Regions from separate parts of the Brevibacillus sp. TJ4 genome, predicted to be linked through region 3. Evidence: a T-box and tRNA genes for the amino acid it is inferred to sense, from the RefSeq annotation. Region 3 holds a T-box; the other regions hold tRNA genes.
What was found. The T-box of region 3 lies ahead of metG (methionine--tRNA ligase). A T-box ahead of a tRNA ligase gene usually reads a tRNA of that ligase, here a tRNA-Met.
Positions count from the first base shown of each region.

Region 1: it has a tRNA-Met gene. The T-box ahead of metG (methionine--tRNA ligase) is inferred to sense a tRNA for this amino acid. The anticodon was not compared.
Region 2: it has a tRNA-Met gene. The T-box ahead of metG (methionine--tRNA ligase) is inferred to sense a tRNA for this amino acid. The anticodon was not compared.

Region 1 is NZ_CP185865.1:1,220,513-1,227,266, forward strand. Features, by position in the region: rRNA gene ACAF76_RS05675 (23S ribosomal RNA) at 1-1,014, shown strand, start outside; tRNA gene ACAF76_RS05680 (tRNA-Asn) at 1,081-1,156, shown strand; tRNA gene ACAF76_RS05685 (tRNA-Thr) at 1,158-1,233, shown strand; tRNA gene ACAF76_RS05690 (tRNA-Glu) at 1,258-1,334, shown strand; tRNA gene ACAF76_RS05695 (tRNA-Val) at 1,418-1,493, shown strand; tRNA gene ACAF76_RS05700 (tRNA-Met) at 1,539-1,615, shown strand; tRNA gene ACAF76_RS05705 (tRNA-Asp) at 1,744-1,820, shown strand; tRNA gene ACAF76_RS05710 (tRNA-Thr) at 1,918-1,993, shown strand; tRNA gene ACAF76_RS05715 (tRNA-Tyr) at 2,002-2,086, shown strand; tRNA gene ACAF76_RS05720 (tRNA-Lys) at 2,094-2,169, shown strand; tRNA gene ACAF76_RS05725 (tRNA-Leu) at 2,207-2,293, shown strand; tRNA gene ACAF76_RS05730 (tRNA-Gly) at 2,314-2,389, shown strand; tRNA gene ACAF76_RS05735 (tRNA-Arg) at 2,545-2,621, shown strand; tRNA gene ACAF76_RS05740 (tRNA-Pro) at 2,678-2,754, shown strand; tRNA gene ACAF76_RS05745 (tRNA-Leu) at 2,783-2,870, shown strand; tRNA gene ACAF76_RS05750 (tRNA-Gly) at 2,884-2,957, shown strand; gene ACAF76_RS05755 (sensor histidine kinase) at 3,306-4,442, opposite strand; gene ACAF76_RS05760 (TerC family protein) at 4,657-5,307, shown strand; gene ACAF76_RS05765 (YkoP family protein) at 5,365-5,952, shown strand; gene ACAF76_RS05770 (MGDG synthase family glycosyltransferase) at 5,952-6,754, shown strand, end outside.
Region 2 is NZ_CP185865.1:3,496,869-3,503,622, reverse strand. Features, by position in the region: rRNA gene ACAF76_RS17160 (23S ribosomal RNA) at 1-1,325, shown strand, start outside; tRNA gene ACAF76_RS17155 (tRNA-Asn) at 1,381-1,456, shown strand; tRNA gene ACAF76_RS17150 (tRNA-Ser) at 1,464-1,556, shown strand; tRNA gene ACAF76_RS17145 (tRNA-Glu) at 1,560-1,636, shown strand; tRNA gene ACAF76_RS17140 (tRNA-Val) at 1,698-1,773, shown strand; tRNA gene ACAF76_RS17135 (tRNA-Met) at 1,819-1,895, shown strand; tRNA gene ACAF76_RS17130 (tRNA-Asp) at 2,035-2,111, shown strand; tRNA gene ACAF76_RS17125 (tRNA-Phe) at 2,143-2,218, shown strand; tRNA gene ACAF76_RS17120 (tRNA-Trp) at 2,224-2,297, shown strand; tRNA gene ACAF76_RS17115 (tRNA-His) at 2,321-2,396, shown strand; tRNA gene ACAF76_RS17110 (tRNA-Gln) at 2,410-2,484, shown strand; tRNA gene ACAF76_RS17105 (tRNA-Gly) at 2,490-2,565, shown strand; tRNA gene ACAF76_RS17100 (tRNA-Cys) at 2,728-2,801, shown strand; tRNA gene ACAF76_RS17095 (tRNA-Leu) at 2,811-2,893, shown strand; gene ACAF76_RS17090 (sigma-70 family RNA polymerase sigma factor) at 3,369-3,938, shown strand; gene ACAF76_RS17085 (hypothetical protein) at 3,928-4,767, shown strand; gene ACAF76_RS17080 (purine/pyrimidine permease) at 5,141-6,469, shown strand; gene ACAF76_RS17075 (B3/4 domain-containing protein) at 6,493-6,754, opposite strand, start outside.
Region 3 is NZ_CP185865.1:4,283,881-4,290,634, reverse strand. Features, by position in the region: gene ACAF76_RS21215 (tRNA1(Val) (adenine(37)-N6)-methyltransferase) at 1-425, shown strand, start outside; gene ACAF76_RS21210 (GIY-YIG nuclease family protein) at 376-675, shown strand; gene rsmI (16S rRNA (cytidine(1402)-2'-O)-methyltransferase) at 672-1,565, shown strand; gene ACAF76_RS21200 (AbrB/MazE/SpoVT family DNA-binding domain-containing protein) at 1,679-1,927, opposite strand; T-box leader at 2,371-2,627, shown strand; gene metG (methionine--tRNA ligase) at 2,681-4,687, shown strand; gene ACAF76_RS21190 (TatD family hydrolase) at 4,722-5,486, shown strand; gene ACAF76_RS21185 (G5 domain-containing protein) at 5,877-6,754, shown strand, end outside.

The DNA.
Region 1 (6,754 bases), 1.3 Mb from region 3:
CCGAAGCCCCAGTAAACGGCGGCCGTAACTATAACGGTCCTAAGGTAGCGAAATTCCTTGTCGGGTAAGTTCCGACCCGCACGAAAGGCGTAACGACTTGGGCGCTGTCTCGGCAAGAGACCCGGTGAAATCATAATACCTGTGAAGATGCAGGTTACCCGCGACAAGACGGAAAGACCCCATGGAGCTTTACTGTAGCCTGGTATTGGAACTTTGTGCATCATGTACAGGATAGGTGGGAAGCTTTGAAGCAGGGGCGCCAGCCTCTGTGGAGCTGTCGGTGGGATACCACCCTTGATGTACGGAGTTTCTAACTCGTCGCCCTTATCGGGCGAGAGGACCATGCCAGGTGGGCAGTTTGACTGGGGCGGTCGCCTCCCAAAAGGTAACGGAGGCGCCCAAAGGTTCCCTCAGAATGGTCGGAAATCATTCGTAGAGTGTAAAGGCAGAAGGGAGCTTGACTGCGAGACCTACAAGTCGAGCAGGGACGAAAGTCGGGCTTAGTGATCCGGTGGTTCCGCATGGAAGGGCCATCGCTCAACGGATAAAAGCTACCCTGGGGATAACAGGCTTATCTCCCCCAAGAGTCCACATCGACGGGGAGGTTTGGCACCTCGATGTCGGCTCATCGCATCCTGGGGCTGAAGTAGGTCCCAAGGGTTGGGCTGTTCGCCCATTAAAGCGGTACGCGAGCTGGGTTCAGAACGTCGTGAGACAGTTCGGTCCCTATCTGTCGCGGGCGCAGGAAGTTTGAGGAGAGCTGTCCTTAGTACGAGAGGACCGGGATGGACGCACCGCTGGTGCACCAGTTGTCACGCCAGTGGCACAGCTGGGTAGCTATGTGCGGAAGGGATAAGCGCTGAAAGCATCTAAGCGTGAAGCCCCCTCCAAGATGAGACTTCCCACAGCGCAAGCTGGTAAGACCCCTCAAAGACGATGAGGTTGATAGGTTCGGTGTGGAAGCGCGGCAACGCGTGGAGCTGACGAATACTAATCGGTCGAGGACTTATCCACTCACAATCCACAGCATGCATGCAGATCCAGTTTTGAAGGATACAATCCTACTACATATTGCAATGTTCCTCGGTAGCTCAGTTGGTAGAGCAATCGGCTGTTAACCGATCGGTCGGCGGTTCGAGTCCGTCCCGAGGAGCCACGCTCCTGTAGCTCAGTCGGTAGAGCGTTTCCATGGTAAGGAAGAGGTCGCAGGTTCGATTCCTGTCGGGAGCACCATTTTACCTCATAAAAGAAACATATGGCCCGTTGGTGAAGCGGTTTAACACAGCAGCCTTTCACGCTGTCATACAGGGGTTCGAATCCCCTACGGGTCACCATAAAATACCCCACAAAGTGAAATGGATGCGTTGTAGCAACATCGACTCCTTTGCGGGGGCCCCAACAATATTTTGGGGTGTCTGGAGGCTTAGCTCAGCTGGGAGAGCATCTGCCTTACAAGCAGAGGGTCGGCGGTTCGATCCCGTCAGCCTCCACCATATCCTTGTACATGAACGAGTGCGCTAGGAAGTGGATCATATCGTCGCGGGATGGAGCAGCTCGGTAGCTCGTCGGGCTCATAACCCGAAGGTCGCAGGTTCAAATCCTGCTCCCGCAACCAATAATCTTTCTGTACTGCGTCGAATTGGCATCTTGTTCAGAAAGGAAGGTAGTACCCGTAGGGTGCAACCAATAGTCTTTCTGTACTGCGTCGATTTGGCAACCCCATCGGGCGCAACCAAATGTTTTGGAGCTGTGGTGAAGTTGGAGTTCACGCCGGTCTGTCACACCGGAGGTCGCGGGTTCGAGTCCCGTCAGCTCCGCCATTTTCATGGGAGGACAGCAGTTTTCTCATCGATGAAGGTTTAGTACGAGTGAAAAACATTGATTTTTCACAAGTAACCTGCTAGTATAAATAAGTACGCCGGTGTAGCTCAATTGGTAGAGCACCTGACTTGTAATCAGGGGGTTGTGGGTTCGATTCCTATCGCCGGCACCACTCATCTTGGGGAGATAGCGAAGTGGCTAAACGCGGCAGACTGTAAATCTGCTCCCTCTGGGTTCGGCGGTTCGAATCCGTCTCTCCCCACCATGTATGAGAGCCATTAGCTCAGTTGGTAGAGCATCTGACTTTTAATCAGAGGGTCGAAGGTTCGAGTCCTTCATGGCTCACCAGTTTATCCCTCTGGGATGCTTGGAAACATACACATATGCGGTCGTGGCGGAATTGGCAGACGCGCTAGATTCAGGTTCTAGTGGTGGCAACACCGTGGAGGTTCAAGTCCTCTCGACCGCACCAAATCTTACAGTACATTATGTGCGGACGTAGCTCAATTGGTAGAGCGTCGCCTTGCCAAGGCGAAGGTCGCGGGTTCGAGACCCGTCGTCCGCTCCATATGTCATTTCAGGGTCTCTCACCCGTACCGGGTTTACCCTTGAAGTGAATACAGTGGGGAAGTTGCTCGGGTACTTCCGATCTGGCCATCCAAAGAGAAATTTCGTGGAAGCAGCGCCAGGGAAGCGAGACCCGTCGTCCGCTCCATTATATATGTGCCCTTAGCTCAGCTGGATAGAGCGTTTGACTACGAATCAAAAGGTCGGGAGTTCGAATCTCTCAGGGCACGCCATTTTCCCCCATTCTTGTTATCGGTACAAACCGGTCACAGAGGGTCAATACAATAGTCGGGAAGTAGCTCAGCTTGGTAGAGTACTTGGCTTGGGACCAAGGGGTCGCAGGTTCGAATCCTGTCTTCCCGACCATGATTTGCCCATCAGGAATGTCCAGATTGCCGGGGTGGCGGAATGGGCAGACGCAACAGACTTAAAATCTGTCGGGAGTTTCTCCCGTACCGGTTCAAGTCCGGTCCTCGGCACCAAACATTTGCACATGCGGGTGTAGTTCAATGGTAGAACCCCAGCCTTCCAAGCTGGTCGCGTGGGTTCGATTCCCATCACCCGCTCCATCGAAAAGAGATAGCAGCCACGTGCTTGCTATCTCTTTTTCTATGCCCAAAAACTGTGACGGATCAAGCAATGGTATCCCGTTTGCCCCCGCTCATGGGTCTCGCCATAACGAAAAGCTGCTGACACAAGCACGTTGATTATCAGCAAAAAAAGAAAACCACGGCCATCTCCGTACGAGCATACAGAGCGGACGCGGTTGTAGAAAAACGTCGAAAAAAAGAGATTGTTTTTGTTAGTAGAAACATATGTTTTCCTGTAAAGTAGAAACAGGATCATCTTACCCACAAGGGGAAACGATTCTCTTGCGTAGCCTCCTGAATTGCCAGGGGGCGTTTTTTCGTGTGTGTTTACGCTCCGTCGATCGGCAGCGAGACAAGAAAACGGGTACGTGACTCATTGGACTCGCAATGGATCGTACCGTTGTGTTTTTCGATAATGTTTTGGCAGATCGCCAGTCCGATGCCTGTCCCATTTTGTTTGGTCGTAAAAAAGGGTTGAAACAGGTTTTCGACGATCTCCGGGGGAATCATCTCGCCGTTGTTTTCCACGCTGATCGTAAGGGAATTGCCTGACATGGTGGAAGAGACCCGAATGAACTTGTCGGAGCGGTTCTGGACCGCGTCCATCGCATTGCTGAGCAGGTTGACCAGGACTTGTTTCAAGCCCTCTTCGTAGCAGGAAAGGGTACAGGGGTGAATCTGTTTTTCGAATCGTATATTTTCCCCCAGGATGCGGGGTGTGATGAGCAATTCCACTTCTTCCAGCAGCTTTTCCATTTGCACCTGCTTGAAAACTTCATCGAGAATCGGTTTCTTGGAAAAGCTGAGGAAACCTGTCAACTGACGATGCAGGTTTTCAAACTCGTGCATGACCACCTGGATGTAGGATTGCAGTTTTTCCTGCTCACGGGTGGATTCACCGATCAACTTGAGGAATCCTTCGATCGCACAAAGCGGATTTCGCAGTTCATGTGCCATGTTGGCAGCGATTTTGCCCAGCATGGTCAGCTTGTCGTTGTGCAGATAGGTGATGGTTTCTTCTTTTTGTACCAGTTCGCGGTTCATCATTTGCTCAAAATGGTAAACGGCCCAAAAAATGCTTTCATCCATGGCCTTCCCCAGCTTCGATTCGATGTAGTGCAGCTCGCCGCGGGTAAGCGAAAAAGCCTGCAACTCAGGCTGAAGGACACGCCAAAACACATTCCGGTGCAATTGATAGGTACGCAGAATGGAGGAGAAGGGAAACTCTTGTGAACGCAGCCATTCCCCGAGATCAATCGCCCATGCCTGCATATCCAAGGTGATGTCCTCCACAAGGCAGCGAGCCAGAAGGACGGTTCGTTTTTCCGCAAAGTCACGGGGGATCGGTACCGCGATCTCCATGCTATGCTCAATTTCTTCCAGCCACAACTTGGTTATCGTTGATACCAGGTTTAAAATTTTTTGCGAAATAGTTGGAAAGGTCAGTTTCACAGACTCCACCATTTGTCATCCACCCCAACTAAAATCGTAATGGATAGAGGGCAGGAAAAACAAGGTAATTTTCTCCTAAATTCGCAATAAAATGTTTTTTATGGTACTTTTTATCGGCAAATTTCGTCGAAAATCGCCTTTTTTCGGAAAAAAATATGGGAATGAGTCCGAATCAAGTCACATAAAGTAGAATGGACCACAATTGTTTGGGACAAGGGAGGCGGCGATGGAGGGGCATTTCTGGTGGGGAATTATTCATATTTTTCTCATCGATCTGGTGCTGAGCAGTGACAACGCCGTCGTCATTGGCATGGCGTGCCGCAATCTGCCATTGCGAGAGCGGCGTCGGGCCGTTTTCTACGGAACGATGGGAGCAATCGGATTGCGCGTGCTGCTAACAGGTTTGACAACCTGGATTTTGGACATTCCGCTGGTAAAGGCACTGGGCGGTTTGCTCCTGCTTTGGATCGCAGGCAAGCTGCTGTTTGGCCATGACGATGTCGAGGATGTTGCGAGCAGCCAAAACGCCGCGCAGGCAGTAAAGACGATTATCATCGCTGATTTTGTGATGAGCCTCGATAATGTTCTCGCCGTCGGGGGAGCGGCACATGGCGATATGTGGCTGGTCATGCTTGGCCTGATGATGAGCATTCCGTTGTTGATGTGGGGCAGCGCCTGGATTGCGCGGCTGATGAACCGCTATCCGGTGTTCGTCCTGCTCGGTGGCGGCATCCTCACCTTTACAGCGGTGGAAATGTGTTTGGAAGACCCGTACGTCTGGAACATGATCAATCCGCTTATGCTGAACCACAACTGGCTGCCAGTCATGGCCGCCTTGCTGATGATGCTTTGGGGCCGTTTGCGCAGAGAGACGTAATGAGTGCTTTCCTTTTTGGGACATACTAACAAAAAAGGAAGGAAAGGAAGCGTCAGGATGAATGCGAGCCTGTTAACGCTGTGGAGATATTGGGACTGGTTGTATCAGCATTGCACCCGTCTCCAATACGTGGAAAAAGGGAACAACATTTTTCGTATCGTACTGCTGCGCTATCGCGGCGAAACACTCGTTACGACAGATCAACGCACCATCCAAAACGGAGACCTTATCTTGAAAATTCATATCCACAACTACTATTTTGCCACCTTGTGCAAAGGAATTACAAATGAACTGAGGATCGCCCTGCTGCTGCGCCGTCACATCATGCTCTCCCTGCCAAAGCTGGCGGCCTTCCTGGAAAAGCTGGAGAACAAGGAGCACATCAAAGGTATTGTGGGCACGACCATGCTGTACAAGGCTGTCGAGCCGATCGGTTTTACGGTGTCGGATGTGCCGATGAACTGGTTTTTCCGCTACAAGCGCTGGTACCTGCGGCTAATGCTGCGGATCATCCACCCGGACGGCAAGCGCAAAGCCAGAAGCATGGACCTGGAGCAGCCGCTCAAACGCGTCTTCATGTCCAAGGAAGCGCTGCTGGAACGCTACGGCTCCAAGCAGTATCGCCCGACAGGAGACGGTCTGTAATGGCGAGGCGGTTTTTATTGGTGACGGAGGAATGGGCAGGCAGCGGGCATCGAATGGCAGCCATTGCGATCCAGGAAGCGCTGCGTGAAAAACAGGAGGTGGAGTCTGCCAGGCTGGTGGGAGGGTTACAGACAGCGAGCCCTGCCTTACGGGAAGTTTCCCGTATTTTTTATGCAAACATGCTTCGCTACGGCCAGCCAATCTGGCAGCGCATCTACCAACAAGACAAGATATGGAGCACGACCTTGAAGAAGCCGGTTGGGAAGTGGCTATCCAGCCGGCTGGTGGACACGCTGCTGGAGGAGAAGCCCGAGGTGGTCGTGGCGACGCATGCCTATTGCCTGTCAGCTCTGGCCGAAGCGAAGCGGCAGATTGGACAAACCTTTCATCTGGTCAGCGTGCCGACCGATTTTTACGTCAATCATTTTTGGGTCCATCCAGCGGTCGATACGTATATCGTCGCCCATCAACAGGTCGCCGATCAGCTTCATTCCGCCTATCGCATCCACCCCGAGCGAATTCGCGTACACGGCATTCCGGTTCGCCGTCCGTTCTCCATGGCGTCACACGCTGCCAAAGCACACTGGAAGCAGACGCTTGGGCTCTCCCCCGACCTGTTCACGGTTCTGATTGCGGGCGGAGAAGGCGGATACGGAAATATGGAGAGCGTCGTCACGGAATTGATGAAAAGTACGGAAGCGATGCAGATCGTGGTCGTCACGGGGAAAAATGAAGCGCTGCTGCAGCGGCTTCGCGCGGTGTGGGAGCAGAACATGACACCGCACCGGTTGTATATACGAGG
Region 2 (6,754 bases), 790 kb from region 3:
TACCGCAAACCGACACAGGTAGGCGAGGAGAGAATCCTAAGGTGCGCGGGATAACTCTTGCTAAGGAACTCGGCAAAATGGCCCCGTAACTTCGGGAGAAGGGGCGCCCCGGTAGGGTGAGGGTCCCCGCCCGACGCGAGCGTAAGCTGGTGTCGGGCGGGCTGAGCCCGAGGGGGCCGCAGTGAAAAGGCCCAAGCGACTGTTTAGCAAAAACACAGGTCTCTGCGAAGCCGCAAGGCGAAGTATAGGGGCTGACGCCTGCCCGGTGCTGGAAGGTTAAGGGGATGGGTTAGCGCAAGCGAAGCTTTGAACCGAAGCCCCAGTAAACGGCGGCCGTAACTATAACGGTCCTAAGGTAGCGAAATTCCTTGTCGGGTAAGTTCCGACCCGCACGAAAGGCGTAACGACTTGGGCGCTGTCTCGGCAAGAGACCCGGTGAAATCATAATACCTGTGAAGATGCAGGTTACCCGCGACAAGACGGAAAGACCCCATGGAGCTTTACTGTAGCCTGGTATTGGAACTTTGTGCATCATGTACAGGATAGGTGGGAAGCTTTGAAGCAGGGGCGCCAGCCTCTGTGGAGCTGTCGGTGGGATACCACCCTTGATGTACGGAGTTTCTAACTCGTCGCCCTTATCGGGCGAGAGGACCATGCCAGGTGGGCAGTTTGACTGGGGCGGTCGCCTCCCAAAAGGTAACGGAGGCGCCCAAAGGTTCCCTCAGAATGGTCGGAAATCATTCGTAGAGTGTAAAGGCAGAAGGGAGCTTGACTGCGAGACCTACAAGTCGAGCAGGGACGAAAGTCGGGCTTAGTGATCCGGTGGTTCCGCATGGAAGGGCCATCGCTCAACGGATAAAAGCTACCCTGGGGATAACAGGCTTATCTCCCCCAAGAGTCCACATCGACGGGGAGGTTTGGCACCTCGATGTCGGCTCATCGCATCCTGGGGCTGAAGTAGGTCCCAAGGGTTGGGCTGTTCGCCCATTAAAGCGGTACGCGAGCTGGGTTCAGAACGTCGTGAGACAGTTCGGTCCCTATCTGTCGCGGGCGCAGGAAGTTTGAGGAGAGCTGTCCTTAGTACGAGAGGACCGGGATGGACGCACCGCTGGTGCACCAGTTGTCACGCCAGTGGCACAGCTGGGTAGCTATGTGCGGAAGGGATAAGCGCTGAAAGCATCTAAGCGTGAAGCCCCCTCCAAGATGAGACTTCCCACAGCGCAAGCTGGTAAGACCCCTCAAAGACGATGAGGTTGATAGGTTCGGTGTGGAAGCGCGGCAACGCGTGGAGCTGACGAATACTAATCGGTCGAGGACTTATCCACACACAATCTACAGCATGCATGCAGATCCAGTTTTGAAGGAATAATCCTTCCTTGTTCCTCGGTAGCTCAGTTGGTAGAGCAATCGGCTGTTAACCGATCGGTCGGCGGTTCGAGTCCGTCCCGAGGAGCCATAGTTATGGATGGATGTCCGAGAGGCCGAAGGAGCACGATTGGAAATCGTGTAGACGGGGATAACTCGTCTCGTGGGTTCAAATCCCACTCCATCCGCCATATGGCCCGTTGGTGAAGCGGTTTAACACAGCAGCCTTTCACGCTGTCATACAGGGGTTCGAATCCCCTACGGGTCACCATACCTCCCCACAAAGCGAGTGGAAAGTTCCTTTGTGGGGATTCCCAACCACATTCTGTTTGGGAGGCTTAGCTCAGCTGGGAGAGCATCTGCCTTACAAGCAGAGGGTCGGCGGTTCGATCCCGTCAGCCTCCACCATATCCTTGTACACGAACGAGTGCACTGGGAAGTGGATCATATCGTCGCGGGATGGAGCAGCTCGGTAGCTCGTCGGGCTCATAACCCGAAGGTCGCAGGTTCAAATCCTGCTCCCGCAACCAATACTCTTTCTGTACTACGTCGATTAGGCATCATTGTTCAGAAAGGAAGGTAGTACCCGCAGGGTGCAACCAATACTCTTTCTGTACTGCGTCGTGCAGATGCACTGTTGTCTTAATAGCGAAATTTCCAAAAACATCTGGAGCTGTGGTGAAGTTGGAGTTCACGCCGGTCTGTCACACCGGAGGTCGCGGGTTCGAGTCCCGTCAGCTCCGCCATTTCTTTTCTGCAATGGCGGTATTTATATGAGGCTCGGTAGCTCAGTCGGTAGAGCAGAGGACTGAAAATCCTCGTGTCGGCGGTTCGATTCCGTCCCGAGCCACCATGTACAGGGGCATAGTTTAACGGTAGAACGAAGGTCTCCAAAACCTTTGGTGTGGGTTCGATTCCTACTGCCCCTGCCACTTTTGGATAGGCATTTACCATGGCGGTCGTGGCGAAGTGGTTAACGCACCGGATTGTGGCTCCGGCATTCGTGGGTTCAAGTCCCATCGATCGCCCCATTATTAACTCTATTGGGGCATAGCCAAGCGGTAAGGCAACGGACTTTGACTCCGTCATGCCTAGGTTCGAATCCTAGTGCCCCAGCCATTTATGCGGACGTAGCTCAATTGGTAGAGCGTCGCCTTGCCAAGGCGAAGGTCGCGGGTTCGAGACCCGTCGTCCGCTCCATAAGTATTCACAGGGTCTCTCACCCGTACCGGGTTTACCCTGAAGTGAATAAGCGGGTAAGTGCACGGGTACTTCTGATCTGGCTTTTCCAAGAGGGATCTCGAGGAAGAGACGCCAGCGAAGCGAGACCCGTCGTCCGCTCCATCTTTTACATGTATCTATGGAGGCATAGCCAAGGGGTAAGGCACGGGTCTGCAAAACCCTTATCCCCGGTTCGAATCCGGGTGCCTCCTCCATCTGAATAGGCCGGTATGGCGGAATTGGCAGACGCGCGCGACTCAAAATCGTGAGGGAAACCGTGGGGGTTCAAGTCCCTCTACCGGCACCATATTAACAACAAACAGTCCATTAGATAGAATTCTAATGGGCTTTTTTTATTTTTTTATATCTTCATTCATTGTATTGGCTGAATAAATATTGGAACTGTACTCCAAGTGAGCCGGTCTGGTGATATTGTCATTTCGCCCATACGCTACAACAATGCGGACCTGTTCCTTGCAAATGCCGCGCCTACGTTTCTCCTTCCTTTCGTCCTCTTCTCTACGACCACGTTTACGAGCATCACGGTGTGGAATCCCGCCCTTGCGACCTTTCTCCGATCCAAGAAGTGTGTTTCATCGCTTACGATGATTTCGTTAAGCTGACTATTTCCAAGCGAAAATAAAAACCAATTTGTTAATAAAATGATTCAATTTCCGTATTAACTAATGTGAGGCTCATACAACCACAGCAAATTGCGCAATTTGTCTTGTTAGTTGCATCTTAGCAAGTGAGGGGAGGGGAAATAGTTGGAGGTTTCTAATGTGAATACAGGAATCAGCCACAGCAATATTCGTGATCTTCAAAAAGGGATCATGTCAGAAGAAAAATTTACAGCGATCTACGATGCGTACTATAGCCGTGTCTACAAATATATTTGCTACCGTATCAATAACCACTATGATGCGGAAGAGATTTGCAGTCATGTATTTGAAGTAGTGATTTCAAAATACAACAGCTACTCGCCACAAAAGTCCAATTTTGAAGTTTGGTTGTTTGCGATTGTTAGAAACGCTGTAACTGATTACTTCCGCTCACAGAAAAAAAGGGCCACCTTTTCTCTGGACTCCATTCTGGACGTGATTTTACCAAGGTCAACTCCAGAAGAAGTTGTCATCCTTGATGACAGCAACGAAATCTTGTACAAGGCTCTGGCAAAGCTAAGCGATAAGGAACGCAATATTATTGGCATGAAGTATGCGGCGGGGTTGAAAAACGCGGAAATTGCTGACCTGCTCGGAGTCAGCGGTTCAAATATCGGTGTAGTCCTTTACAGATGTCTAAAGAAGCTGCAACAGGAACTGGAAAAAGGAGGGTTTCAATATGAAAAATAGGAAGAATGTAGATGAATTTTCCGACCTAACCAACTTGCTTGCCAATTTGGAGCTTACTGACAAAGCCTCCAAAGAGCGAATCTACCATCGTCTCCTGTTCAAAATGAGATCAGGAACCATTCAATCCAATTTAATGAAAAGGGATGAGATCGTGATGAAAAAAAATACACGGAAAACTGTAATCGTCAGTGCTATGGCTGTTGCTATCTTGACAGGCACTTTCTCGACTACCTCTTTTGCACAAGATATGATAGAAACCATTCTGGCACGTTTTCAGGTGGGAAATATGCAAATCGTCCAGTACGACAAGGAGCCGATTGTAGATAATAGCGCATCTGAACAAGCAGAGGGCGATGCTTCCCATATGGTCGAACTTCAGGCACGTCCTAATCTGACTGTGGAAGAGGCTCGTGCCGTATCAGGGCTAAACTTCCCGGCCCCATCTTGGCTGGCAGATTACAAGTACGTCAACACGGTCATTCATGGCAATAACATGGCGGAAGTACAGTTCAGTAAAGGTGAGCAAACCGTCAACTTCCTAATTTCCAAGGGCGGCGAAAACAGCATCGGTACCACAGGCGAAGTGAAAAAAGAAGTGATCAAGGGAACCACAGTTTACTTCGCAAACGGGATTGTGATTTGGGAGAACAATGGCTTCACGGTAGAACTGTATGCACAAGACGATTTTGATACGGCGACACTGGGCAAAATTATTGAAAATTTCAAGGTTGGCGCACCTCTGAAGCAGGAAGAAATCGAGAAAGCAAAGGAAAAAATGCAAAACACACCTCCAACAGAAGGTGCTGGCCCAGCCCCAGCTGCTAACTAAAGAGGATGTAAGTCGAACACTATAGTTTTGATAGCGAAGGGATTCCTCCAGGGGAATTCCTTTTTTCTTGGACGCGCGATTACGGGCTTTTTTCATGGAGCCTGTAGGGTGTGTACTCGGATTGATCAATTTTAAATAACTTTGTAAGAATTGAAGAAGTTTGAAAAGCTACCTGTTACATCTGCAGTTACACTTGACCAAGCTGCATAATCTGGAACTGCATGTATTGTGACAGTTGTACAGTAACAGCCAAAATAATGTAAAATTATGCCTCCGCAATTGACAATGTCTTTAGGAATTGACCGTCGCTTTCAGGGAGGAGTATACTTGAACAAGTCGTTATGTTCAGCGAAAAGAAAGCAAGGTGTTCCCGATGAAATACGGACTATACGACAAGCCGCCTCTCATTGCGACGGTACTGACCGCCTTGCAATGGGTGATTGTTACGGTTTCCAGCAGTGTCGCCGTGCCTTTGATGATTGGCGATATATACGGCTTGCAGCCCGACGAGATCGGGAATTTGATGCAGCAGACATTATTTTTTATCGGGCTCGCTTCCTTGCTTCAAGTATGGATCGGGCATCGCTACCCGATGATGGAAGGTCCGGCCGGACTATGGTGGGGCATTTTTGTTATTTTGGCGCAGATCGGCACGAGTATCGGCTTGCATCCCAAAGAGATCGGGCAATCGTTTCAGCTCGGTCTGATCATGGCGGGGCTTTTGTTTCTCGTTCTCGGCCTGGCTGGCTGGATCGACAAGCTGCAAAAGTGGTTTACTCCGCTCGTGACGGGAACGTACATGATCTTGCTCGCAGTCTCCTTGTGCAGCAATATGCTGGGCGGTATGCTGGGAATCGGATATGCCCATGCTACAGAAGTAAATCCCGTCATTGCCGTCGTCTCGGTCGCGATTGTCGCGGTCGTCATCTGGCTGATGCGGATTCAGCGTCTCTCCAGCTTCGCGGTACTGTTCGGAATGGTCGGCGGCTGGCTGTTTTACGCGATCATGGGCTGGACAGAACCGGTCAGACCTGCTGACGCGTTCATTTCCATGCCGTCGCTGTTCTTTTGGGGAACGCCTCGCTGGGATTGGGGTGTCGTGCTGACCAGCATGCTGACAGGCTTTGTACTCTTGACCAACCTGGTCACCAGTATCGTCGTCATGGGAAAAGCGACGAATACCGAGCCGAGTGCGAAGCAGTACAACCGCGGCGGTGTGTTCACCGGTGTTTCGCACATCCTCTCGGGTCTGTCCGGCGTCGTGGGGATGATTCCGCTGTCGCTCGCGGCAGCCGTCATCCAGACCAGCAGGGTAGCCGCCCGCCTGCCTTTTTTCGTGGCGATGGGCGTCATCATGTTGATCGGGGTATTCCCGGCCGTCTCGCATTTTCTCGCGGCAATCCCGACGCCTGTGGCATACGCCGCGCTGTTTATCACCTATACCAAACTGCTCGGCTTCGGCTTGAAAGACTTCGCCTCCTTGCCGATGGATGAGCGGACGCTGACGGTAGGGGGAAGCTCTCTTTTGGTCGGGATCGGCATCATGTTCGTGCCGGCGACCGCTTGGCAAAGCATGCCGCCGCTGTTCAGCTTCCTGTTTGGAAACGGTTTGCTGCTCGGCGTCATCGTCTGTCTCGTGCTCGAACATGTCGTGTTTCGCCAACGTGAAAATACACAACCACAAAAAGACGGCCATCTGTAAAAAGGCCGTCTTTTGCATAGCTCCTAGCGCAGTGCAGGGGCAGAGGCAATATACGATTGTTCCAGATTGCCGCCATTGATCTCGGTAAACATGCGGCCGACCGAACCGAGAATCTCGTCTTTTTTGGCTGCGGGAAGCTGCTCGTGAAAGAAGATCACCTGCATCAGATTGCGGCTCGCTTCGGTCACGCAGGAACGCGTGGAGTCGACGATGGGGCTGCCGAAAGCGGAGGTGGCATCGGACAAGAGCAGTTTGCCCTCCATGTGCACCTCGCGTCCGTTCAAG
Region 3 (6,754 bases):
GGTTCGGCTACGGCGCCTTTGACGTGATTACCTGCAATCCGCCGTACATGCCGGCGGCAAGCGGCGAGAAAAACATCAGCGAGCATTTCGCCATTGCCCGCCATGAAATTCTGCTTTCTCTCGAGGATGTGGTGCGTGTCGGCAGCAAGCTGCTGAAAAACGGCGGGAAGCTGGCGATGGTACACCGCTCGACTCGCCTGGTGGAGATCATCTCGTTCATGCGGCAGTACGGCCTGGAGCCAAAACGGCTGCGGCTTGTCTATCCTCGCCGCGATGCGGAGCCGAACATGGTACTGATTGAAGGCATGAAAGGCGGGAAGCCGGAACTTCGCATCCAGCCGCCGCTGATTGTGTACGAAAACGGAGAGGAATACTGTGAAGAACTGCAGGAAATTTATTTCGGAAGACGCGATTCCCTCGCATAAGAGCCACTTTGTCTACATTTTGGCGTGTCGGGACGGGAGCCTCTACACCGGGTACACGACGCAGCTTCGAAAGCGGCTGGACGCGCATAATGCAGGCAAGGGAGCGAAATACACGCGTGGGCGCGGTCCGGTTGAACTTCTGTACTGGGAGGAAGGGGCGGACCGTTCCTGGGGATTGAAGCGGGAAGACGCCATCAAAAAACTCTCCCGCAAAGAAAAAGACGGATTGATAGGAGGCTGGCCCGGATGAAAGTCCAGCGCAGTTTTTCCGAGGAAGCAAGCGGCGCGCTTTATTTGGTGGCGACACCGATTGGAAATCTCGATGATATGACGGTGCGTTGCCTGGAGACGCTGCGCGCTGTCGATGTGATCGCCTGTGAAGATACGCGCCAGACGCGCAAGCTGTTGAACCATTTTCAGATCGAAAAGCGGACGGTCAGCTACCATGAGCACAACAAGGAAGCGAGCGGCAACGGTCTGCTGCAGTGGCTGGCGGAAGGAAAGAAGATCGCGCTGGTCAGCGATGCGGGGCTGCCGGCCATTTCCGATCCGGGGGCAGATCTCGTTCGCGACGCCGCAGCGGCCGGTTATCCCGTCATCCCGGTTCCGGGCGCCAATGCCGGCTTGACCGCTTTGATCGCTTCGGGACTGCCGACGGACCGCTTTGTGTTTTGCGGCTTTCTCAGTAGGGAAAACAAGGAACGGCGTGAAGAGCTGGAGCGCCTGAGACGGTATCCCGAGACGCTGATTTTCTACGAGGCTCCGCATCGCATCAGCAAGACACTGGCAGCGATGCAGGAAGTGTGGGGCAACCGCAGGGCTGTCCTCGCCAGGGAGCTGACCAAGCGGTACGAGGAATTTGCTCGCGGAACACTCGACGAGCTGATCGCCTGGCTCAAGGAGACAGAGGCGCGCGGCGAATACTGCCTGATTGTCGAGGGCAGCACGGGCGAGCAGGAGGCGGCGGATGCTGCCGTATGGTGGGAGGGACGCACCGTACCCGACCATGTGGACGCATACATCGAGCAGGGGCTGAGCAAAAAAGAGGCGATCAAGCAGGTCGCTGACGATCGCAGCGTGTCCAAGCGCGATATTTACAACGAGTACCATCGGGAAAAAGAAGGTCTGGAAGAATCATAATAATAATGAAGGAAGCTGGCCCGCGGGTCGGCTTTTTTGTTTATAAAAAAACCTTCTCCCCGCACGGAAAACGGAAAGAAGGTTGGTAACGACAATTGGCAAGAATATGAAAATTATCGTTTTACTGGCATTTCGTTCAAGCATTCCTGGCAGACAATTTTCCCTTTGAAATGGGAAACTTTGTCTGCGTTCCCACAGAAGATACATGCAGGCTCGTACTTTTTCAAAATGATGCGCTCTCCATCTACGTAAATTTCCAGAGCGTCCTTTTCGGCAATTCCCAATGTACGGCGCAATTCAATCGGAATCACGACGCGTCCCAGCTCGTCTACTTTGCGTACAATACCTGTTGATTTCATCATGATTTGATCTCCTCTCAATATCTAACGATCTCGATGGTATGGCTTGATCCAATCATTTATCGTCATTATTCGACATTTTCTATTTGCGAATATCATACCAGCGATTCCCAAAGGTGTCAACATATTTTGTAAAATCTTTGAAAACAAAGGTGCTACAGGAGTCAAAAAACATTGATATATCAGCTTTTTTAAAAGTGCATTGTAAAAATAGTGGTTCTTAATAGGAAAAAGGTGCTGGGAAATTCAAGGGATAATAGAGTCAGATTATGTCGAAAAAAGGTTCGGTTGTTCGACAAATTCACCTTATTATCACTAATTTTCCATATTGTGTATTCGACACAGCCGTTTCCAGCCCCTTTTCCAGAGGCGCAAAAGAACACGGAGGGAGAGGTTTACAAAACGGGTCGCTCGTGTAAAATAGAGGGTAAATGCGAATTGGATAGCATCTGACGTTGAAGGGAAGAGTAGGCGACACTCCTTATTTCCAGAGAGCCGGGGTAGCTGCAAACCGGTATAAGTCGAGCTAGCTGAAGATGGCCCCTGAGTCTCGCAGATGAAGGAACGGATCGTGAGGATTGTTCTGTGTAGTTTGCGACGTTTGCCCGCGTTACGGGCGGAGTCAATCCTGACTCCTCAAGTCCGTTTTTCTGTGAAGAGACGGAGCATTTGGGTGGTACCGCGAGACAAGCTCGTCCCAATACGGGGGCGGGCTTTTCCTATTTTACACACGTACAATGGAGGGTTGTTTTTGCGATGAAGCCTACGTATTACATTACCACACCGATCTATTACCCCAGCAACAAACTGCACATCGGCAATGCCTACACGACGATTGCCTGTGATGCCCTGGCACGGTACAAGCGGCTACGCGGCTACGACGTATACTACCTGACAGGTACAGACGAGCATGGGCAGAAGCTCCAGGAACGGGCCGCCGAGGATGGCAAGCAGCCGCTGGAATTTATCGATCCGATTGTCGGCTGGATTCGCGACTTGTGGGACAAACTGGACATTTCCTACGACGACTTTATCCGTACGACCCAGCCTCGCCACAAGGAAGTCGTGGAAAAAATCTTCCAGAAGCTGCTGGACCAGGGCGATATTTACCTCGGTGAATACGAAGGCTACTACTGTGTGCCGGACGAGGCGTTCTGGACCGAGACGCAGTGCAAGACAGACAAGGGATATTTCTGCCCGGACTGTGGCCGTGAAGTGAAAAAGGTCAAGGAGCAAAACTACTTTTTCCGCATGTCCAAGTACCAGGATCGCCTGCTCAAGTACATTGAGGAGCATCCGGAGTTTATTCAGCCGGAGAGCCGTCGCAACGAGATGATCAACAACTTCCTGAAGCCCGGCCTGCAAGATTTGTCCGTGTCGCGCAGCACGTTTGACTGGGGGATCAAGGTCCCAAGCGATCCCAAGCATGTGATCTACGTCTGGATAGACGCCTTGACCAACTACATTTCTGCGCTTGGCTACCTCTCCGAGGACGACAGCAAATACCGCCGCTACTGGCCGGCTGATGTCCACATGGTCGGGAAGGACATTTTGCGCTTCCATACGATCTACTGGCCGATTTTGCTGATGGCGCTGGATGTTCCGCTGCCAAAGCAGGTGTTCGGTCACGGCTGGCTGCTGATGCCGGATGGAAAAATGTCCAAGTCAAAAGGAAACGTCATCGATCCAAAGCTGTTGATCGACCGCTACGGTTCCGACAGCGTCCGTTATTTCCTGCTGCGTGAAATCAACTTCGGGCAGGACGGCGTGTTTACGCCGGAGTCCTTTATCCAGCGGCTCAACTACGACCTCGCCAACGACATCGGCAACCTGCTCAGCCGTACTGCGACGATGATCGAAAAATACTTCGACGGCGTCGTCCCCGCTCCGCAAGACGCAGGCGAGCCAGACGATGAGCTGATCAATCTCGCAGTGAAGACAAAAGGCCTGGTCGAAGGGCACATGGAAGAAATGCGCTTTAGCAACGCGCTGGCTCACATCTGGGAGCTGGTCGGCAGAACCAACAAGTACATCGACGAGACGATGCCGTGGAACCTGGCGAAGTCAGAAGAGACCAAAGGCCGCCTGGCTACGGTGATGTACAATCTGGCAGAGAGCATCCGCATCAGCTCGGTCCTGATCCAGCCGTTTATGACCAAGGCTCCGGCGAAAATCTGGGATCAACTGGGCATTTTGGATCGTGCCGAAGCGACCTCCTGGGAATCGGCAGGGGTATGGGGCGGCTTGCCAGCAGGCAGCAAGGTCAGCCGCAAAGAATTGCTCTTCCCGCGTCTGGACGTGCAGGCAGAGCTGGCATTTATCGACGAATCGACGGCAGAAGCGCGTCGTCAGGCAGAAGAAAACAAGAAAAAGCAAGAGGCATTGCAAGGAGGTTCCAAGGTGAGTGAGGCAGGGGCAAATGAACAAGCGACGGAAAACAAGGAAATCGGCATCGATGATTTCGCCAAGGTAGAGCTGCGCGTGGCTCAGGTCGTCGAGTGCGCGAAGCACCCGAACGCGGACAAGCTGCTGGTGCTGCAGCTCGATCTCGGTTACGAGAAACGCCAGGTTGTATCCGGTATCGCCAAGTATTACAGCCCGGAAGAAATGGTCGGGAAAAAGGTGATTCTGGTAGCCAATCTGAAGCCGGTCAAACTGCGCGGCGAGCTTTCCCAAGGAATGATTCTCGCGGCATCGGAAGGGGATCAGTTGACCCTGGCGACAGTGGACCCCAGCATGCCAAACGGCGCAATCGTGAAGTAACCAGGCAGAGCAAGGCAGGAAAGGAAGGACCACTGTGCTATTTGAAACCCACGCGCATCTGAACGCACCGGAATTTGACGAGGATCGCGACGAAGTGATCGCCCGCGCCGGAGAAAACGGCGTGGAGACGATCGTCAACATCGGCTTTAATGCCGAGACGATCCCGACCTGTCTGGAGCTGGCAGAGCGGTACGATTTTATTTACGCCGTAATCGGCTGGCATCCCGTGGACGCCAAAGACATGACGGACGAACATCTGGAGTGGATCGAGGAGCTGAGCCGCCATCCCAAGGTAGTAGGGCTGGGGGAAATGGGTCTCGACTATCACTGGGACACATCGCCGCGGGATGTGCAGGCAGAAGTGTTTCGCAAGCAGATTCGCCTCGCGCGCAAGCTGGAGATGCCGATCGTGATCCACAATCGGGATGCGCATCAGGATGTCATCACCATTCTCAAAGAGGAAAAGGCGGCAGAAGTAGGCGGGATCATGCACTGCTTTTCCGGGAGCTGGGAGACGGCCAAGCTGGCGCTGGACATGAATTTTTACATCTCCTTCGGCGGGCCGCTGACATTCAAGAACGCCAAGCAGCCCAAGGAAGTTGCTGCCAAGGTACCGCTTGATCGGCTGCTGATCGAGACCGACTGTCCGTACCTGACTCCCCACCCGTACCGCGGCAAGCGCAACGAGAGCGGCTACGTCCGGTACGTATGCGAGGAAATGGCCAGCATACGCGGCATGTCCTACGAGGAAATGGCTCGCATTACAGCGGAAAACGCGAGACGATTGTTCCGGATTTGATCGACAAGATCGCCGAAAGAACGAGTCTGGGAAACAGGAAAAACCGGGAAGACACGTTACCATTCGTGTCCATCCCGGTTTTTTGTTCGGTTCTACACCCTTTTTTCGCGGCATACGATTGTCTATATGTCGAACGATTATTCGCAAATCGACAGTCCCTCTCGACAGGAATCCACTTCCATTCAACAGCTTGCATTTGCTAGTCTGGTACCAGTCTCTCTTTCAGCCAGGTAGAGGGTAAATTTGACAAAGCTGAAAAAGTAACATACAATACAATCCGACCTTGTTCAGTATACGCCACTTCCAGAAAATTAGTGCAATTACATCGACCCTTACCTGGCTAGACATAGAAAAGCAGCCATGCTTTTCTGTAAAAAAGGAGTGTGGGAAATGGAGTTATGCAGGATGTGGGAAAAGTACAAGAACCACGCGCTGATCTGGTTTTGCAGCCTTGCTCTTGTAGTCATTCCCGCAATTGGCTATTTCTCTGCCCAGGCTGCCCAGCCAAAAACGGTCACATTTATCCTAGACGGAGAAAGTCGGACGGTTGCGACGAGAGCAGATACCGTCGATCAATTTTTACAAGAACAACGGATTGCCGTTACAGAAAAAGATTCTTTGCGGCCTAAGCCGGAAAAGAAGATTGCTGATGGTGATTCCATCACGCTGACGACGAGCTGGACCATTCCGATCCTTGTTGATGGGGAAGAGAAGCTGATCCAGACGCTGAACCGTGATGTGGAGAGCGTTTTGCGAGACGCCAAGATTGCGCTGGGTGAAAAAGACCGGGTAGTACCGGAGTTGGGCACACGGTTGCGCAAAGACTCCACCATTGAGGTAAAACGGGTAGTCGAGCAGATCGTACAAGTGGAAGAGCGAGTCACCTTTCAAGAAGTACGCAAGAACGATCCCTCTTTGATCAAGGGGGAAACCAAAGTATTGCAAAATGGTCAAGAAGGTAAGGCTATTGCACACTACAAGCTGGTCACGGAGAATGGCACAGAAATCTCCCGTGAACTGGTAAAACGAGATGTTGTTACACCGAAGATAGACCGTGTCGTGGCGGTCGGTACAGCTACTGCAACAGCAACAGCGCAGATGGACGATGCGTCACAACGGGTCATGGTCGCATCAGCGGGAATGGTTTCCCGCGGTGGCAAAGTATTTCGAGCGAAACAGGTACTGAACGGGGTTACCCTGACTGCATACTCCGCTGAAGGAGGGGGCAAGCCTCCAGGTTCTCCCGGTTACGGGCGGACAGCGACAGG